One region of the Mitsuaria sp. BK041 genome, then DNA from elsewhere that is predicted to be linked to it. Evidence: predicted binding sites of a transcription regulator. Region 1 holds the regulator's gene; the other holds the start of a gene.
What was found. Region 1 encodes LexA, which represses DNA repair genes until DNA is damaged. Its sites were predicted from a motif close to ACTGTATNNNNATACAGT; they were not measured.
Positions count from the first base shown of each region.

Region 2: a site for LexA is predicted at 1,780-1,797, ahead of ruvA (Holliday junction branch migration protein RuvA). Genes of this name have one in related genera too.

Region 1 covers NZ_JACHYT010000001.1:1,922,184-1,925,577, forward strand. Annotated here, with positions in the region: tRNA gene FHT38_RS08445 (tRNA-Asp) at 180-256, shown strand; tRNA gene FHT38_RS08450 (tRNA-Ala) at 304-379, shown strand; tRNA gene FHT38_RS08455 (tRNA-Glu) at 439-514, shown strand; tRNA gene FHT38_RS08460 (tRNA-Asp) at 617-693, shown strand; gene FHT38_RS08465 (helix-hairpin-helix domain-containing protein) at 786-1,091, opposite strand; gene lexA (transcriptional repressor LexA) at 1,109-1,786, opposite strand; gene FHT38_RS08475 (asparaginase) at 1,901-2,833, shown strand; gene FHT38_RS08480 (organic hydroperoxide resistance protein) at 2,972-3,394, opposite strand, start outside.
Region 2 covers NZ_JACHYT010000002.1:2,055,550-2,058,943, forward strand. Annotated here, with positions in the region: gene ruvB (Holliday junction branch migration DNA helicase RuvB) at 74-1,138, opposite strand; gene ruvA (Holliday junction branch migration protein RuvA) at 1,167-1,736, opposite strand; gene FHT38_RS24840 (response regulator transcription factor) at 1,847-2,500, opposite strand; gene FHT38_RS25705 (ATP-binding protein) at 2,660-3,394, opposite strand, start outside.

The sequences.
Region 1 (3,394 bases):
TTTCGAGCTTGGTTACTGACTGAGATTGAACGTGAAAATCGAAAATTCTTCGGAACTCGATTTAAGCGTTGTCAAAATCAGGTATAGTAACGAAATCGACGCAGAGAAGCGATCAAGTCATTGATCGAATCAAAGCGAGACCAGTTTGATGCGAAGGAATCGAAAGATTCTGAGTATCTGGAGTGGTAGTTCAGTTGGTTAGAATACCGGCCTGTCACGCCGGGGGTCGCGGGTTCGAGCCCCGTCCACTCCGCCAACACAGTTGAGGCTCGGGCAGCGTACCGATTCGATGCGTCAGCATTCGGGGGTATAGCTCAGCTGGGAGAGCGCTTGCATGGCATGCAAGAGGTCAGCGGTTCGATCCCGCTTACCTCCACCAGATTCCTTGGGAGTCTGGGTTGCCGGTACGCACTGACCGAGTCACAGCAAGAAGGTTCAGTCCCCTTCGTCTAGAGGCCTAGGACACCACCCTTTCACGGTGATTACAGGGGTTCGAATCCCCTAGGGGACGCCAAGTTTGGCAAGGCTTGGCTGCATCGCGGTTCTGAATGGATCCGTTGGCTTGCAGCGAAACTTGTTCGCGAATGATATCGACGCGCTCAACAGCGTCGTATCTGGAGTGGTAGTTCAGTTGGTTAGAATACCGGCCTGTCACGCCGGGGGTCGCGGGTTCGAGCCCCGTCCACTCCGCCAATATTGAAACCCTGTCGATACAAATCGGCAGGGTTTTTTCTTTGCCCGTTCCGGTCTCATTCTGGTTAAGGCGGGTCACGCCCACGGAATATTCAGAGGTCCGGATACTCGCGCTTGCGCTGGGCGGTATAACTCCACCAATCTCTGGGCGAGGCACCGTTCATGAAATCGACGGCCGCCATATAGGTATCCAGAACGCAGGGATCGTGGCGCTTGCCGGTCAGTTTGCAAATCCGCTGATAGAGCGCAAATGCATCGGCGCCGATGAGATCCGCGGGCTGCCGAATCCCCATCGATTCAAAATCCCGAACCATCGCAGGACCGATGTTGGGAATTTGCCGCAGCGTGAGGCATTCAGCGGCCGAAGCCGCTTTCGTGTGCGTCTTTCGCGCAGCCATGCGGCACTCGTACCCGCTCAGTGAAACCCGCCGGAGCGGATCAATCCCACCGCCAGGCCTTCGATGGCGAACTGCTCATCCGGCGTAACCTCGATCGGGGCGAAATCGGCGTTCTCCGGGAGAAGTCGGATGCCATCCGGATGGCGTTGGAAGCGCTTCACGGTGACCTCGTCACCCAGGCGCGCGACGACGACTTGGCCGTTGCGCGCTTCGCTGGTCTTCTTCACGGCGAGCAGGTCGCCGTCCATGATGCCGATGTCCTTCATGCTCATGCCTTTCACGCGCAGCAGGAAGTCCGGCGCCTTCGAGAACATCGAGGGGTCGACGCTATAGTGCTGCTCCACATGTTCCTCGGCGAGGATGGGCGCGCCGGCAGCGACGCGGCCGACCAGCGGCAGCGTCAGCTGCGCCAGGCTGGCCAGCGGCAGGGCGAACTGGCTGTGCTCCCGGGCGCGGTTGACCTGGCGCAGCGCGGTCGACGGCAGGCGGATGCCGCGCGCGGTGCCCCCCACCAGTTCGATGACGCCTTTGCGGGCGAGCGCTTGCAGGTGTTCCTCGGCGGCGTTCGCGGACTTGAAGCCGAGTTGCTGCGCGATCTCGGCGCGCGTGGGCGGCGAGCCGGTGCTCTCGATGCTGTCGCGGACCAGATCGAAGATCTGTTGTTGGCGGGCGGTGAGTTTGGGCGGTGTATCCACGAGCACAGGCCTTTATTCCATGGAGGACTGGTTGGAATGCAAAACGGCTTCGAGGGTTCGAAAGCCGCCTGAGAATCCATCCAGCATCTGGATTTTTATACAGGAGACGACAAATTGCAAAGCGCGCCCCAGACCCTCGTGATCATCGGCACCGGCGGCACGATCGCCGGCGCCTCCGGCAGCGCCACGGACAACGTCGGCTACAAGGCGGGTTCGCTGTCGGTGGAGTCGCTGGTGAAGGCGGTCCCGGCGCTCGCGGCGAAGTCGCTGGAGGCCGAACAACTGGCCCAGCTCGACAGCAAGGACATGGATCACGCCACCTGGGCGCGGCTGGCGAAGCGGGTGCGGGAGCACCTGGACCGGCCCGAGGTCCGCGGCGTGGTGATCACGCACGGCACCGACACGCTGGAAGAGACCGCCTATCTGCTGCAGCGCGTGCTGGCGCCGGAGAAGCCGGTCGTGCTGACCGCCGCGATGCGGCCGGCGACCGCCATCCAGGCGGATGGTCCGCAGAACCTGCTGGACGCCGTGGCCGTTGCCGAGAGCGAAGGCGTGCGAGGCGTCATCGCCGTCGTGGCGGGGCAGGTCTGGTCCGGGCTCGAGCTGCGCAAGACGCACAGCTACCGGCTCGACGCCTTCGAGGCCGGGCCTGACGCCGGGCCGCTGGCCGTGGTGGAGGAGGGCGTCGTGCGGCGCTTCCGCGATTGGCCGGGGGGCGAGGCGCTCGGCGCGGCGCTGTTGCCGGAGGACGCGAGCCAGTGGCCCTGGGTGGAGGTGCTCGCCAGCCATGCGGGCGCCGATGCGCGGTCGCTCGAAGCCTGGCGAGCGGCCGGTCTCCAGGGGCTGGTGCTGGCGTGCACGGGCAACGGCACGGTGAATCAGGTGCTCGAGGCGCCGGTGCGCGCGCTCAAGGAGGCCGGCGTGCCGGTGTGGCGGACGACGCGGTGCGCGCAGGGACGCATCGTGGGCGCCGGCGATGAGCCCGCCGCCGCGCTGTCGCCGTGGGCGGCGCGTGTCGAGTTGATGCTCAGCCTGCTGCAACGCTGAACCACAGCCGTCGCGAGTGGCTTCGTCGGTCGCGACGGAGCGAAGCGTCGACGGCTGGACCCATGAATGAAAAAGCGCCGGCATGACCGGCGCTTTTCTTTGTGCTCGACCCGGTGGTGACCGGGCGCCGCGGAAGGCTTAGACGATCGTCAGCGTGACGTCGACGTTGCCGCGGGTGGCGTTCGAGTAGGGGCAGACCTCGTGGGCGTCGGCCACCAGCTTTTCCAGCTGCGCGCGGTCCATGCCCGGCACCGAGATCTTCATCGCCACGGCGATGCCGAAGGCGCCCGGCTTGTTGGCGTGGGGGCCGATGCCGACTTCGCTGGTGATCGAGACTTCGGCTGGCAGGGCGACCTTGTTGCGGGCCGAGACGGCCTTCATCGCGCCGATGAAGCAGGCGGAATAGCCTGCGGCGAACAGCTGTTCCGGGTTGGTGCCGGCGCCGTCGTCGCCGCCCAGCGCCTTGGGCGTGGACAGCTGGACCTTCAGGCGGTCGTCGGACGATTGCGCGGTGCCGGAGCGGCCGCCGGTGGCGGTGGCGGTGGCGGTGTAGAGGGCTTT
Region 2 (3,394 bases), on a different contig from region 1:
CCTTTTTCATTGCTGCCGTCGTTCGGTGGCGCGGCGCTCGCCGCCGCGTCCCTTGTCCGGTCCCCTGATTCGATTACTCGAGGTCGAACAGCTGCCCCGCCTGCTTGGGCGGCGCCACGCCGAGGTGACGATAGGCCGCCAGCGTCGCGATCCGTCCCCGCGGCGTGCGCTGCAGGAAGCCTTGCTGGATCAGATAGGGCTCGATGACGTCCTCGATGGTGCCGGGCTCCTCGCCGATGGCGGCGGCGACGTTGTCCAGTCCCACCGGGCCGCCGTCGAAGCGGTGCACCACCGCTTCCAGCAGCTTGCGGTCCATCAGGTCGAAGCCCAGCGGATCGACGTCCAGCATCGCCAGCGCCTTTTCCGCGATCGTGCGGGTGATGGTGCCGTCGCTCTTGACCTCGGCATAGTCGCGCACGCGGCGCAGCAGCCGGTTGGCGATCCGCGGCGTGCCCCGCGAGCGCCGCGCCACCTCCAGCGCCCCGGCCGGCTCGATCGCCGCGCCGAGCAGCGAGGCCGAGCGCGTCACGATGCGCTGCAGCTCGTCGGCGGTGTAGAACTCCAGCCGCGCCACGATGCCGAAGCGATCGCGCAGCGGGTTGGTCAGCATGCCGGCGCGCGTCGTGGCCCCGACCAGCGTGAAGGGCTGCAGGTCCAGCTTGATCGAGCGGGCCGCCGGGCCCTCGCCGATCATGATGTCGATCTGGTAGTCCTCCAGCGCCGGGTACAGGATTTCCTCGACGACCGGCGACAGCCGGTGGATCTCGTCGATGAAGAGCACGTCGTTGCGCTCGAGGTTGGTCAGGATGGCCGCCAGGTCCTTGGGTTTCTCCAGCACCGGCCCGCTGGTCTGGCGCAGGTTCACGCCCAGCTCCGCGGCGACGATGTGGCTCAGCGTGGTCTTGCCCAGGCCGGGGGGCCCGAACAGCAGCACATGGTCGAGCGCCTCGCGCCGCTTCTTGGCGGCGCCGATGAAGATCTCCAGTTGCTCCCGCGCCTTGGCCTGGCCGACGTATTCATCGAGCAGCTTGGGCCGCAGCGCACGCTCGATCGCGTCCTCGTTGGGCGAGGCGGGATGGGCGCTGATCAGGCGGGCCTGCTGCGGCGCGGGGGTGAAGTCGTCGGTCTGGATGCTCATGGCGAGGGACGGGGCGGCTGGGGGCCGATCATGACAGGTGCTTCATCGCCAGCTTGATGCCGTCGCTGACGCCGACGTCCGCCGGCAGCGTCTTGAGCGCGGCGCCGGCTTCCTTTTCGCTGTAGCCCAGGGCCACCAGCGCCTGCAGGATGTCCGCCTGCGCGTCGTTCGCGATCGCCACCGGCTGCGACAGGTCGGGGCTGAGCTTGCCCTTGAGTTCCAGCAGCAGCCGCTCGGCGGTCTTCTTGCCGATGCCCGGCACCTTGACCAGGCGCCCGGCCTCCTGGCGCGACACCGCCTGCGCCAGGTCGCCGACCGACATGCCCGACAGCAGCGACAGCGCCATCTTCGGCCCCACGCCGCTGATCTTGATCAGCAGGCGGAAGGTGGCGCGTTCCTCGGCGGTGAGGAAGCCGAACAGCACATGGGCGTCCTCGCGGATGCTGAGGTGCGTCAACAGCGTGGCGCGCTCGCCCAGGTTCGGCAGGTTGAAGAAGGTGCTCATCGGCACGTCGACTTCGTAGCCGACGCCTTGCACGTCGATGAGAACCTGCGGGGGCGACTTTTCCGCGATGACGCCGGTGAGCTTGCCGATCATGGGCGCGGATTATCCGCGTTCGGCGGCGCCCGGCGGGCGTTTCGCTGGATGTTTGTCCAGTATTTTCCCGAGGCCTGAGAACCCCGCCCGGCGCGCGGCCGGTGCGGCGCTCAATTGCGGCCGAACAGGCCCAGGCGCTGCGCTTCGAGAGCCGCCTCGGCGCGCGAGCTCACGTTGAGCTTGCGATAGATCTGCTTGACGTAGTCCGCGATCGTGTGGCGCGACAGGCCCAGCTGCACGCCGATCTCCGGCAGCGTGAAGCCCTTGGCCACGCGCAGCAGCACCTCGGTTTCGCGGTCGGTCAGCGAGACCTCGTGCAGCACCTGCGCCGCCTGCGGCCGGCGCTGCGAGGTGAAGTAGGCGATGACCTTGCGCGCGATCGACGGCGACAGCGGCGGCTCGCCCTGGCTGATGCGCTGCAGCTGCTCGACCAGCAGCTCGCGCGACTGTTCCTTGAGCAGGTAGCCGAAGGCGCCAGCCTGCAGCGCGGGGAAGAGGTGCTCGTCGTCGTCGTGGATGGTGACGATGACCGACTGGACCTCCGGCTGTTTCTCGCGCAGCGCCGAGATCACGTCCACGCCGGAGCCGTCGGGCAGGCCCAGGTCCAGCAGCGCCAGCGTGAAACGCTGCGTGCTGACCTGCTGCAGCGCGTCCTGCACCCGCGAGCATTCGGTGACCACCGCGTTGGCGAAGACCTGTTTCACCAGGACCTTGAGCCAGGCGCGGATTTCGGGAATGTCTTCGAGCAGCAGGATGTGGTTCATGGCGCGGGATTCTTGCTCAGGAATGAGGCGCCGGCAGCCTGCCTGGCGGGTGTTTGCAACGGTACGGCTTTCTCGGCGGGCTGACCATCCGGATCGGCGCCGGAGTGTGGCGTCGTCGGCAATGGATCACGCCGCGGGCGGCTTTGCAGCCGGCGCGCCTCAAAGCGGGATGGTCAGCCGGATCACCGTGCCCCAGCCGGGGCCGGATTCGACCAGGCACTGGCCATGCATCTGCTTGGCGCGTGCCTTCATGCTGGCCATGCCGTGTCCCTTGTCCAGGCGACCTTCCAGCTCGAGCGGGATGCCCTGGCCGTTGTCCTGGATCACCACCGAGAAGTAGCCGTCCTGGGCCGAGCAGCTGATCACGCAGTGCGTCGCGCCGCTGTGCTTGATGATGTTGCTGACCGATTCGCGCAGGATGCGCGTGGTCTGCACGTAGGCGCGCGCGGGGAAGGTGTGCTCGATGTCCTCGGCCGGCGATTTCCATTCCGCCAGGATGTTGGCCTGGGCCAGGCGGGACACCACCTCGGCGCGCCAGTCGCCGAGCGCGTCCAGCAGCTGGACCGGCTTGCCGGTCAGGCCGCGCACCGACAGCCGCATTTCCTCGAGCGCCTCGCGCGCCAGCGTCGAGATGCGGTCCGACTCGCTGGTGTGGACGATGGTGAGCAGCTTGGCGCCGAGGTCGTCGTGCAGGTCGGCGGCGATGCGCTTGCGCTCGCGCTCGGTGACCTGCTCCAGCTTGGCCTCGGCGACCTGGTCGAAATGGCGCTCCAGTTCCGCGATGCGTTCCTGTAGGCGCAGCTCCCCCTGCAGCACGGCGAGCTCGGCCTGCGTCAGCGCGCGGGCGAACTCGCGCACGCGATGCAGGCCCAGGCCCAGCAGCGACAGCGGGCC